3 linked regions of the Cellulophaga algicola DSM 14237 genome follow. The protein of the gene in region 3 interacts with the protein of the main gene of each other region in a pairwise test. Links are inferred from orthologs where the notes say so. Each region holds a gene or a part of one and is shown on either strand. Other genes may lie near its edges. The genes, in order: tsaE, CELAL_RS14605 and rlmB.

The links.
Region 1: the proteins of rlmB (region 3) and tsaE interact in binary tests that used the Escherichia coli proteins (3 or more experiments, as listed by UniProt). The link is inferred for Cellulophaga algicola DSM 14237 from one-to-one orthologs.
Region 2: the proteins of rlmB (region 3) and CELAL_RS14605 interact in binary tests that used the Escherichia coli proteins (3 or more experiments, as listed by UniProt). The link is inferred for Cellulophaga algicola DSM 14237 from one-to-one orthologs.

What each region holds. Positions count from the first base shown.
Region 1 is NC_014934.1:4,763,505-4,767,581, forward strand. What follows is about bases 513-3,423. They hold tsaE (tRNA (adenosine(37)-N6)-threonylcarbamoyltransferase complex ATPase subunit type 1 TsaE), read left to right. Parts: upstream 513-1,716; coding sequence 1,717-2,130; downstream 2,131-3,423. Other genes in these bases: CELAL_RS20705 (hypothetical protein), read right to left, coding at 513-1,658; CELAL_RS22030 (hypothetical protein), read left to right, coding at 2,570-2,725; CELAL_RS20715 (hypothetical protein), read left to right, coding at 3,049-3,423. In the rest of the region: more of CELAL_RS20705, read right to left, coding at 435-512; more of CELAL_RS20715, read left to right, coding at 3,424-3,570; CELAL_RS20720 (alanine dehydrogenase), read left to right, coding at 3,652-4,077. UniProt on the Escherichia coli protein: Required for the formation of a threonylcarbamoyl group on adenosine at position 37 (t(6)A37) in tRNAs that read codons beginning with adenine.
Region 2 is NC_014934.1:3,363,145-3,367,289, forward strand. Bases 776-3,754 are described here. They hold CELAL_RS14605 (bifunctional ADP-dependent NAD(P)H-hydrate dehydratase/NAD(P)H-hydrate epimerase), read left to right. Parts: upstream 776-1,480; coding sequence 1,481-3,028; downstream 3,029-3,754. Other genes in these bases: thrA (bifunctional aspartate kinase/homoserine dehydrogenase I), read right to left, coding at 776-1,205; CELAL_RS14610 (hypothetical protein), read left to right, coding at 3,197-3,754. Also shown: more of thrA, read right to left, coding at 1-775; more of CELAL_RS14610, read left to right, coding at 3,755-4,145. UniProt on the Escherichia coli protein: Bifunctional enzyme that catalyzes the epimerization of the S- and R-forms of NAD(P)HX and the dehydration of the S-form of NAD(P)HX at the expense of ADP, which is converted to AMP.
Region 3 is NC_014934.1:722,136-726,114, forward strand. What follows is about bases 282-3,094. They hold rlmB (23S rRNA (guanosine(2251)-2'-O)-methyltransferase RlmB), read left to right. Parts: upstream 282-1,225; coding sequence 1,226-1,963; downstream 1,964-3,094. Other genes in these bases: CELAL_RS03125 (SusD/RagB family nutrient-binding outer membrane lipoprotein), read left to right, coding at 282-1,154; CELAL_RS03135 (rhomboid family intramembrane serine protease), read right to left, coding at 1,971-2,717; CELAL_RS03140 (replication-associated recombination protein A), read left to right, coding at 2,807-3,094. In the rest of the region: more of CELAL_RS03125, read left to right, coding at 1-281; more of CELAL_RS03140, read left to right, coding at 3,095-3,979. UniProt on the Escherichia coli protein: Specifically methylates the ribose of guanosine 2251 in 23S rRNA.

The sequences.
Region 1 (4,077 bases), 4.0 Mb from region 3 along the record:
TTTCAACAGTGTTAAATTCAAATTTCTTATCAAACTGATTGAGAAGGAAACAATATAATAATCCAACCATGATGCCAAATATGTATGAGTTAAAATTTAAATTTAATTCAACAATAACAACCTCAGAAATACGAAAACACATATACACAAGAAGAGGTGCTAAACAATATTTCCACCTATCAGATATAGTCAGAAACCAGACACTAACAAAAGCTATCACATAAGTTTTTTTGCAGTAGATAATAAAATTTAAATCAATAGATTCATCCATTGAAAATTTCCAAAAAAATAAATTGAAAACTTTAACATCAGGTATCAATAAATAAGAATAAATAATAAGGGCAAACAAAATACACATATTGCCAATATTAGGTTCAGTTTAAGATGTTTCCTTTGAGGGATTTTCAAAATAAAATTAGAGTTTAAAAACTGATTTAATCCACAAGGCTATTCTGAAGCTTAGATTTTAACGCTTTCAGCCGCCTAAAATAATCTTCTTTGTCTAGAATATTCTTATTATTTCTAAGAAGTATTAATTCTTGAATTAATTTATTCTCATTATTCTCCAAAGTATTTAATTCTGTCAAAACTTGTTGAATCTCCTGCTCTATCTCTTCATTTAAAATTTCATTTTTACTTTTGTATTTTATGGTTTTATGCAGCAACAAAAAGGTTATTAAAATAGGAATCATTATTGGTAGAACCGCAAACAATTCATTTTCGTCAAGTTTAGTTGTCGTATTGTCTAAAACTTGAACCATTTGAAAAATTGCTATAATTAAATTAAACAGTATTCCATATTTTAAAATAGTCTTTGTAGTAAAAAACCATATGCTAAGCAAATAAATATGAAAAAATTTAATACTAAAATAGTATAAAAATAAATTTAAAGTAAGAAATTGTGTGTCATAAACAATAGATCCAAATCTAATGACGCTATCTAAATCATCAGGTATTAATTTGTAGATTTTTAATATAATTGGAGCCATAATTAATAAAGCTGCAATGAGATATTCTATTTTAGAATTAAACCTCTTTATCAGATGCAAATAAATAAAGCTACCATTATATGCTAAATAAGATTCTAAGGTTTTTACTTTAAAGTTGAGATCATTTCTCTCAATACTTACCGTATTATTAAAGTCCTGTTCCTCTATAAGTTTTTGCTTTAAATTAACAATCTTCTTTTCATTAGAATAGTTAAATAATAACTTAATAATATCAAAAGTTATCATATGAATGGTATTCGCGAAATAAATTTTTGACTTCCCATGTACTAAATGCAATAAAATGGAGTAAAAAACACCCATACCAATGCCTACCGCAACATAATTTTCTTGAAGCCCATATTCTATTTCTAATATCGAGTATAATTGAAGGATGACTAAAACAATAGAAGGAAGTAAAAAATAGCGCCACCAATCTGCAATGGTAAGAAACCAAATAGTTATAAATAAAATTATATAAACTTTTTGAAAAAGAAAAAAAAGAAAAAAACGAGCATTCTTAAACGCTTCTACTTTATACTGAAAAATGTAAAGATCTAGGTATTGATTTTCTGGAATTAATAGGTAAGCATACAGGATAAGTGGTAAACAAAATACAATAACAGCTAAAAGCAAATTCAGCTTTAGTAATTTCTTATGGAGAATTTTCAATAGGGAATTTTTTTGCCATAAATATATACCTTAAAATTGTATGTTCTAAAAATATGATATGAAAAAGGAATACAAGCAAGAGGAAATTAAAGAAATAGCCAAGTTCATTATAGAAAACTCGCCTTCTAAAAAAATATGCTTTCATGGTGAAATGGGAGCTGGTAAAACCACCTTAATAAAAGCTATTGTAAAAGAACTTGGAGGACAAGGGGAAGCAAGTAGTCCCACTTTTGGAATAGTGAATGAATATAGTGATGCTCAAAACAATACTTTAGCCTATCATTTTGATTTTTATAGATTAAATGATGAATCTGAAGCTTTAGATTTTGGCGTGGAAGATTACTTGTACTCTAATTATTGGGTATTCATGGAATGGCCCGATAAATTACCCAATTTAATTCCTGAAGATGCCACTCATATTTCTATAACAATTATAAATAAGACTACAAGGATTATTGAAATTCCCTCATAAGGAATCAAAATAAGAGCAATTAAAAAATATTAAAAAATGCCGCGAACGCTTAGCTAGCATTTTTAGTATGTTTTTTCTGTTAAAAAAAATTTTTATCGTTAATATGTAGGTTTTTAAAGTTAAAGTGTTTAATTTAACATTGTAAGAAAGTATAATACGTATATATTTTCCTACATTTGTTTTTTTGACATTAAATTATAACCAAACTAAAATTATTACGATGAACACAAAAAAAATCCCTTCTAGCAATCGCTGCAATCGCTTTATTCGCTTTATCTTCTTGCACTTCTACAAGCTCAAATGATGATGATTCTCTATATGAAACTAATAGTATTGAAAAAAAATTGATTAAGCCTAGACCAGGTTATGGAGGTTAGTCCTTTTTTTTTTACTCAAAGTTTATATCAAAATCAAATAAAAACCAACTAAAATTATTACGATGAACACAAAAAAATCCTTCCTAGCAATCGCAGCAATCGCATTATTCGCATTATCTTCTTGTTCTTCTACAAGCTCAAATGATGATGATTCATTATATGAAACTAATAGTATTGAGAAAAAATTGATTAAGCCTAGACCAGGTTATGGAGGTTAGTCCTTTTTTTTACTCAAAGTTTATATCAAAATAAAAACCAACTAAAATTATTACGATGAACACAAAAAAATCCCTTCTAGCAATCGCTGCAATCACATTATTCGCATTATCTTCTTGTTCTTCTACAAGCTCAAATGATGATGATTCACTATATGAAACAAATAGTATTGAGAAAAAATTGATTAAGCCTAGACCAGGTTATGGAGGTTAGTCCTAGTTTTACTTAAAAATAGTATGAGCAACTTATTTAAAAGTAAGTTGCTTTTTTTATACAATATTTTACTGTTTTTAAAGTTTGTTTTAATGATTCCATTAGATTGTCGATGAAAAAAAATAAAGCCACCATTAAAAAAAAATTATTAATCGAAGGTTTATTAGCCCTACTTGTTTCACTTTCAGTTTTGATTTTTTATTCTTATAAATACATACCACAGGGAGAAGAATATACATCCTACAGGTTTTTTGGAATTATGATAACAGAAAATGGCTATGGTGAAGTTTATGTTGCCATGTACTATTATTTAGCCAAAATTGTTCCTCTATACTTACTGGTAGTATGGTTTATCACTTGTAAAAATTGGTGGTATCATGCTATTCTAATACCAATAGCCATGTATGCTTTCCAACTATTTGTTGCCATATATGGTGAGTCTAGTAAAGTTGACGAAAACGAGCTACTCTATTTATTGGGTGTCTGTATGATAATCATACCCATTGTATATTTTATCCGTGTAAAATTATTTGATAAACATGTACACGGCATAGATTTAGATGCTATTGATGCTGAACTGAAAGAATATAAAGAACGAGAACGCTTGCAAAAAGAAAAAGACCTAACAAGTTAAAAGTTGTAAATTTGCTTTTACTATCATTTTAATGATAGTAGTTTGTCAATATTAATTGACTTATTTTTATATTTACAGCAAATGGATAAACCAACATCACCCTTTAGCAAACAACAGTTACTTCCGCAAGAAGAAACCCTAGAAATATTACGCCAAAAAGGAGAACTTTTCATTGGAATTCCTAAAGAAAATCAATACCAAGAAAAACGTATTTGTTTAACTCCTGATGCCGTAAATGCAATTACCGCAAATGGTCATCGGGTATTATTAGAAGCTGGTGCCGGAGAAGGTGCTAACTTTTCGGATATAGAATACACCAATGCAGGTGCAGAAATTACAAGAGATACCAAAAAAGTTTTTGGTTGTACTATTCTACTTAAAGTAGAACCACCTACGCTAGCGGAATTAGAATTAATGAACCCGCAGACCACAATTATCTCTGCACTTCAAATAAAAACACAGTCTAAAAAATATTTTGAAACACTTGCAAAAAAGCGATTAACAGCT
Region 2 (4,145 bases), 2.6 Mb from region 3 along the record:
TCGCCTACAAGTGCTATAATTGCTAAATCTTGTTCTGCAATTACTGGTTTTATTTTGCCCAATGAAATTTCATATTCAAAGGCTTCATTTACAATTTCTACCGCTTTTAAAGCATCAGTATCAGAAACTCCTACGCAGATAGAATGTTCAGAAGAAGCTTGTGTAATTAATACAACGCTAATATTAGCTTGTGATAATACCTCGAAAAAACGTTTAGAAATTCCGGGAATACCTACCATTCCAGGTCCTTCTAGTGAGAGTAAGGCAATATGCTCAACATGACTAATACCGCGAACAGTTTTTCCTTGTTCGTTTTTATTTTTTGTAATTAAAGTCCCTTCGTTTTCAGCATCAAAAGTATTTTTGATGACAATAGAAATTCCTTTAGCAAGTACAGGTTGTATGGTTGGGGGGTACAATACTTTGGCTCCAAAATGTGATAGTTCCATAGCTTCTTCATAAGAAATATGCGGAATAGGCATCGCTTGTTTTACGATTCTAGGATTAGCGGTATACATTCCACTAACATCCGTCCAAATTTCTAATAGTTCAGCATCAATAGCACTAGCTATAATGGCTGCCGTGTAATCAGAACCACCTCTTCCTAAGGTTGTAGAATCTCCAGAAATAGAGGAGGCTATAAAACCAGCCATTACAATTATTTGTTCGGGAACAGCAGTGAAAAATTCCTTACAATTGGTATTCGTTACCTTAAAATCAACAATAGCCTTACCAAAATTAGAATTTGTTTTTATGACCTCTCTACTATCTTTATAAGAACAATTCAGTTTTTCGGCTATAAAATACTCACTAATAATATAGGACGATAAGAGCTCACCATAACTAACAATTTTATCGGATAGTTTTGGTGTAATTTCTCCTATTAAATAAGCGCCTTCCAATAATGTTTCTAATGTGTTAAGTTCGCTTTTTACTTTACTCAAAACCTTGCTTTGTTGCAAGACAGGGATCAACTCTTTTATCGTATTTAGATGTCTTTCCTCAATTTCTTTAAGGCTGTTTTTATAGGTGTTATCTTGAGCCGAAGCTAGTGTTGCCGTATTTAATAGTAAATCTGTAACTCCGCCTAAGGCAGAAACAACAACGATATTTTTAGTTGCTTTAGAATTTGCCACTATGTTTTTTACAAGGGCTATATTTTTTGCGTTAGCAACAGAAGTGCCTCCAAATTTTAGAACTTTCATTATGTGAAATGGTTTTGTGGTAATAAAAATAAAAATGCATGAATATGCGAAAACGGACGAGTTAATAGCAGCTTACCCCAATGGGGTAGTGGTGCTGATTGTGATAGTAGTATTATCACACGCAATATAAAATGTAGAAAGGTTAAATTGACTATCCATTATTTGATCTTTATATCTTTTAAAGATATAGTCAAATGTAGTATTTTTGAGTTCCTTATCAAATGATTTCCGAAATTATTACGGAATTAGCAATTAATGTTAAATATTATTATTGAATGAAGATTTTTAGCGCAAAACAAATCTACCAAGCTGATAAATATACAATAGAAAAACAGCAAATAAAAAGTGACGAACTCATGGAGCGCGTTGCTATCCAAATTTTTAATTGGTTACATCTTAGACTTCAAGGTGCTCCAGTGAAAATTCAATTATTTTGTGGTATTGGTAATAATGGAGGAGATGGTGTTGCTGTTGCAAGACATTTACAAGAACATGGCTATGCTATAGAAGTGCATATCGTAAATTATAGTGAGAAACGTTCGGACGATTTTTTATTGAATTTAAATCGATTAAAAGAGCGTAAAATTTGGCCTAATTTTATTAATAACGATTCTGAGTTTCCAGAAATTAGTAAAGAAGACATTGTCATAGATGCAATTTTTGGCATTGGATTAAATAGGAATCCAGATGCTTGGGTTGTTAAGTTGATGCAAAAAATTAATACATCAGAAGCTTTTGTTCTTGCAGTAGATTTACCTTCGGGACTTTTCACGGATAAACCAGTAAAGAATAAAGATGCTGTTGTAAAAGCAAATCATATTTTGAGTTTTCAAACTCCTAAATTGGTATTTTTTCTTCCAGAAACTGGTGTCTATGCCAATCAATGGGAGATCATAGATATTGGTATTGATGCTGAATTTATAGCGAATACAGAAGTTGACTACGAATTAATAAGTAAGTTAGAAGTATTACCTACGTATATTCCTCGAGAGAAATTTGCTCATAAGGGTACGTACGGTCACGCTTTAATTATTGGAGGTAGTTATGGCAAGATAGGCGCTGTACAATTAGCTTCAAAATCATGTTTGCGCGCTGGTAGTGGTTTGGTTACGGCATATCTACCTAAATGCGGTTATGTACCTATGCAAACTGCAGTACCTGAAATAATGGTATTAACTGATGAACATGAAGAATTTATAACAAAAATAAAATTTGAGATTACGCCTGATGTGATTGGGCTAGGAATAGGTTTGGGTACGGCTAATGAAACACAAAAGGCACTGGGCAATTTCTTGAAGAAAAATAAAACACCATTAGTTTTAGATGCTGATGCTATAAATATATTAGCTTTAAATGAAGCTTTTTTAAAGAACCTGCCGGCTCAAACGGTCTTAACGCCACACCCTAAAGAATTAGAACGTTTGTTAGGGAAATGGAAAGACGATTTTGATAAATTAAAAAAAGCAAAAGCATTTTCTAAGAAATATGATTGCGTCTTAGTGATAAAAGGGGCGCATACCATTACTGTGTATGATAATAAAGGGTATATAAATACTACAGGAAATCCTGGTATGGCTACTGCGGGTAGTGGTGATGTGTTAACTGGAATCATCACAGGATTAATAGCTCAGGGCTACGGTGCGTTGAAAGCGGCTATATTTGGAGTCTACCTGCACGGTACCTCTGGAGATATTGCAGTTGAAAAATTAGGGTATCAAGCACTAACCGCTAGTGCGCTCATAGATAGTTTGGGGAATGCCTATATTGATTTGTTTAAACAGCCAGAACAACCTCCACAAGTGGAAGAACAAGAACAGCAATAGAGAATGAATAAGTTTAAAGATTTTTTTAACTCTAAAAAATTAGTAGCTGTTATTGGTTTTTGAATCAGCTTCAATAATTAAATTAAGATCAAGTTAACGATTAAATTTAGTTTTAAGTTTTTTTTTATCTAAATTGTATAGAAAATATACTTTTTATACTTAGGGTAAATGGAAAAATTTGTAGATAATGTGCGATTAAAGAACTTAAAAAAACAATTGCAAATTAATGCTAATAAAGTTGTTAGTAAGAATAAACGTGCTTCAAGATTGGGGTTAGAGAGGGCTATTAAAACAGAATTAGCACTAACACTAAATAATTTTATAAATCAAGAAGTTAAAAAAGTTTCAGTAAAAACATATGACTGGTATTTTTTTGATACTGTAGGTAGTTTGCGTTGTTATAGAAATGACTTAAATAAAAATAGATATTTTATAGTTGATTATGTAAATGTTAATTTAGATGGTTTGGCGACTTTTGTTAGTCTAGAGCGCAAAAGAGAATTACCTATTTCAGATGAAGAAATAAAAAAGCGAATATCTAGTTCTGCTGCAATTTTCGCAAAAATGCTTACAGTTACTGTTAGTAAAAAAGAAGATGCTAAAATTTGGAAAGCTTATGATACCGTTGATGAATCAAAGATAATTATGATAACTATTGGTATTCCTCTAGCTATAATCGGAGGTGTGGAACTTTTTCCTGCGCTAGTAGCAGAGGGTGAATTAATAGCTTCTTCGGTGTCTTATATTAAAAATATGTTTTCTACCTATAATATGGGGTTAACATTAAACTCTAGTCTCCAAACAAGTTTAGCTTTTGGTTTTGGTGATGCTGCAGCTCAGTATGTGGGTAATGGTTTCGATATTACCGAGGTTGATCCATATAAAGCAGCAATAACAGGAGTATTTAAGTTCAATCCGAGCTCAGTTTTATTAAGGTCTTCATTTAATGCGAAACAGAAAAATAATTATAAACTTAAACAAACGAAAAGTACGGAGGTACTTGTTGATTTTACATTTGGAATGTTGGGTGGAAGTGTAAATAAAACTATAGGAAGCTTTGGACTTATAGAGTTTAATAATAGTATGGGTGGTTTTTTGACGCACACCATGAGATTAG
Region 3 (3,979 bases):
ACCTGAATACTTCTGCAGAAATTATTGCAGAAACTGAATATGCTTTACCAGCAGATGCGGATACGAAAGCTAATAAGCTAGTTGTTATCGAAGTAATGAAAATTTATGCATATAGTAGTTTAGTTGAAGTATTTGGCGATGTTCCTTACACTGAGGCAGGAGACATTGAAATTTTACTTCCTAAATATGATGATGGTCTAACCATTTACAAAGATTTAATCGAAAGATTAACTATAGCTATTGATGCTTTTGATACTACAAATGGTAGTTTCGGAAGTGCTGATAGATTGTATAGTGGCGATGTAACTTTATGGAAGAAATTTGCTAGCTCCTTAAAATTAAGAATGGGTATTCTGTTGTCTGATGTTGACAATTCTTATGCAGAAGCAACCGTAATTGATGCCATAGCAAGTGGTGTATTTACCAGCAATGAAGACAATGCTACCTATGCTTATCTATCTGCAGACCCTAATACAAATCCTATCTATGATAACCTAGTTTTAAGTGGGAGAACAGATTTCGTAGCTGCAACTACGATTATTGATCACATGAATACTTTAAATGACCCTAGAAGACCATTGTACTTTGAAGCTACTGCTGACGGCACCTTTAAAGGAGGAAATATAGGTGAAAAATCTAGTTATGATAATTTTTCTCATGTTGCTGCTAGACTAGAAACACCTACAGAACCTGGTGTTTTATTAGATTATGCTGAAGTTTCCTTTTTACAAGCTGAAGCCATTGCTAGAAATTTTGCAATCGCAGGAACTGCAAAGCAATTTTACGAAGATGGTATTAAAGCTTCTGTGGCTTATTGGGGTGGAGCATCTGCTGATGCAGATACTTATATAGCACAATCTTCTGTAGATTACGATACAGCACTTGCAGCTAGTACTGCTACTGAACCATGGAAAGAAGTTATTGGAACCCAAAAATGGATTGCTCTTTACAACAGAGGCTTAGAAGGTTGGACTTCTATTCGCTTACTTGACTACCCATTAATGGCCGTTCCATTTAAACCTCTTTCTGGTTACCCAGCAAGATATACGTATCCAATTCAGGAACAAACCTTAAACGGTGCTAACTATGAAGCAGCTACTACTGCAATTGGTGGCGATGCTGCAGAAACTAAACTTTTCTGGGATTTAAACTAAATAGTAAATTCTTAGTTATATTTTTAAAAACCACCTCATTCGAGGTGGTTTTTTTATTTACCTTTGCACCAATGGAAAACAATACTCAGATTTACGGAATAAGAGCAATTATTGAGGCAATAAATGCAGATAAGGCAATTGATAAAGTCTTTATTCAAAAAGGTCTTAAAGGCGATTTATTCAAAGAATTTGAAACACTTATCCGAAGAAACGGGATTAATTCTTCGTATGTTCCTGTAGAAAAACTAAACAGGTTAACAAAAGGGAATCATCAAGGGGTTATTGCTACCATATCACCTATTACATTTTTTACTCTTGAAGAGTTAGTAGAGAAGGTTTCTGCAAAAGAAACAACCCCCCTATTCTTATTACTAGACCAACTATCTGATGTTAGAAATTTTGGTGCTATTATTAGAACTGCAGAATGTACTGGAGTAGACGGGATCATCATTCAAAAAAAAGGTGCAGCACCAGTAACTGCTGACACCATAAAAACTTCTGCTGGAGCTGCTTTTAAAGTTCCCATTGCTAAAGTTGACCATATCAAAGATGCCGTTTTCTATTTACAAGCTTCAGGAATTAAAACAATAGCAGCCACAGAAAAAACAGAAAATTCTGTTTATGACATATCCTTTAAAGAACCTTGTGCTATTATCATGGGTTCAGAAGATTTAGGTATCTCTCCTTCTATTTTAAAAGTAGTAGATGATAAGGCTAAGATTCCTTTATTAGGAGAAATAGGATCATTAAACGTGTCTGTTGCATGTGGGGTATTTTTATATGAAGCCGTTAGACAACGTAGTCTGTAAATATCTTTTACTCCTTCTGGTTTTCACTCTTCTTATAGTGGTATTGTATAATAACCTCTGGCTGGTCTTTTAATTCGACCTCTGGCTCTGGAGTACGTTCTACAAAATTCCCGTTTTCATCAAAGTGTTGGAGGAATTCGTCTTCCTCTTCATTATAACCCTCTCTTTCCCAATCATACTTTTTAGTTTCGGGAATTGGGGTTTGAAAATAATAGGCAAAAACAAAACCCACAAGAAACCCAGACAAATGCCCTTCCCAAGAAATATCATCCTGGATAGGAAAAATATACCATAACATACTTCCATAAACAAAAACCACCATCAAGGACAAGGCTACTAAACGGTAATATTTGGTAAAAACTCCTTTAAAAAAAATAAAACTAGCCAAAACATAGATCAAACCACTAGCTCCTATATGGTAAGACTCTCTCCCTATTAACCATGTTAAGAAACCAGAAACTAGTATTCCAAAAATAATAACTTGGTATGCATTTTTCCTATAAAAATAAAATAATGAGGTTGTTAAAACTACAAGTGGTACTGTGTTATTATACAAGTGCTGGGCAGAACCATGTATAAAAGGACTAAATAAAATACCGCGAAGACCACGTATAGTCCGAGGGTACACTCCATATTTATTAAAATTTATACCCCATCTAATTTCCACTAGAAAAACAATCCAAATAGCCAAAACCAAAAGTAATGGCGCAATAAGCACTGTATTAGAAAATTGAAAGTGTTTGGATCCTTGCATACCAGTAATTTATAAAATGAGAATCAAAAACACAACCAAAATCTCTAAACATGATAAATTGTCATAAGTAGAATTTGTATTTTTGTAGTATGAATGAACCTCTTGCAGAGCGAATACGCCCAAAGACATTAGAAGATTACATTAGCCAGCTTCATTTAGTAGGTGACAATGGCTCTCTTACGCATCAAATTAAAAAAGGAATAATTCCTTCGTTAATACTTTGGGGACCTCCAGGAACAGGTAAAACTACATTAGCCAACATTATCGCTATGGAAAGCGGCAGGCCCTTCTACACCTTAAGCGCAATTAATAGTGGTGTAAAAGATATTCGCGAGGTTATAGACAAAGCAAAACAAAGTGGCGGCTTATTCACAACAAAAAATCCGATATTATTTATTGATGAGATTCATAGGTTTAGCAAATCACAACAAGACTCATTACTTGCTGCTGTAGAAAAAGGATGGGTAACTCTAATAGGAGCTACTACAGAAAATCCTAGTTTTGAAGTGATCCCCGCATTACTATCAAGATGTCAAGTATACATTTTAAAAGAATTTGGCAAAGATGATCTAGTTGCACTGTTAGAAAGAGCTATTGCTTTAGATAAACATTTAAAATCTAAAACTATTACGCTAAAAGAAACCGATGCGTTGCTGCGATTATCCGGTGGAGACGGTAGAAAGTTGTTAAATATGTTTGAACTCGTTATCAATTCTGAAAGCGGAGATACTATTGAAATAACAAATGATTTAGTGCTACAAAAGGTACAGAAAAATACGGTTCGTTATGATAAAACCGGAGAACAACATTACGATATTATCTCAGCGTTTATAAAATCTATTAGAGGAAGTGACCCTAACGCTGCCGTTTATTGGCTTGCAAGAATGATAGAAGGTGGCGAAGATGTAAAATTTATTGCCCGAAGAATGCTAATAGCTGCTTCTGAAGATATTGGATTAGCAAACCCTACAGCTCTTGTCATGGCAAATACGACATTTCAGGCAGTAACCACCATAGGTTATCCTGAAGCCAGGATCATCCTTAGTCAATGTGCAATTTATCTAGCTACATCACCTAAAAGTAACGGAAGTTACATGGCTATAAATAGAGCGCTTAAAACAGTGACAGATACGGGTGATTTATCCGTGCCTATAGCCTTAAGAAATGCTCCAACAAAACTAATGAAAGATATAGGCTACGGTGCTGAATATAAGTATGCACACGACTATCAGAATAACTTTGTTGAAGCCGAATTTTTACCA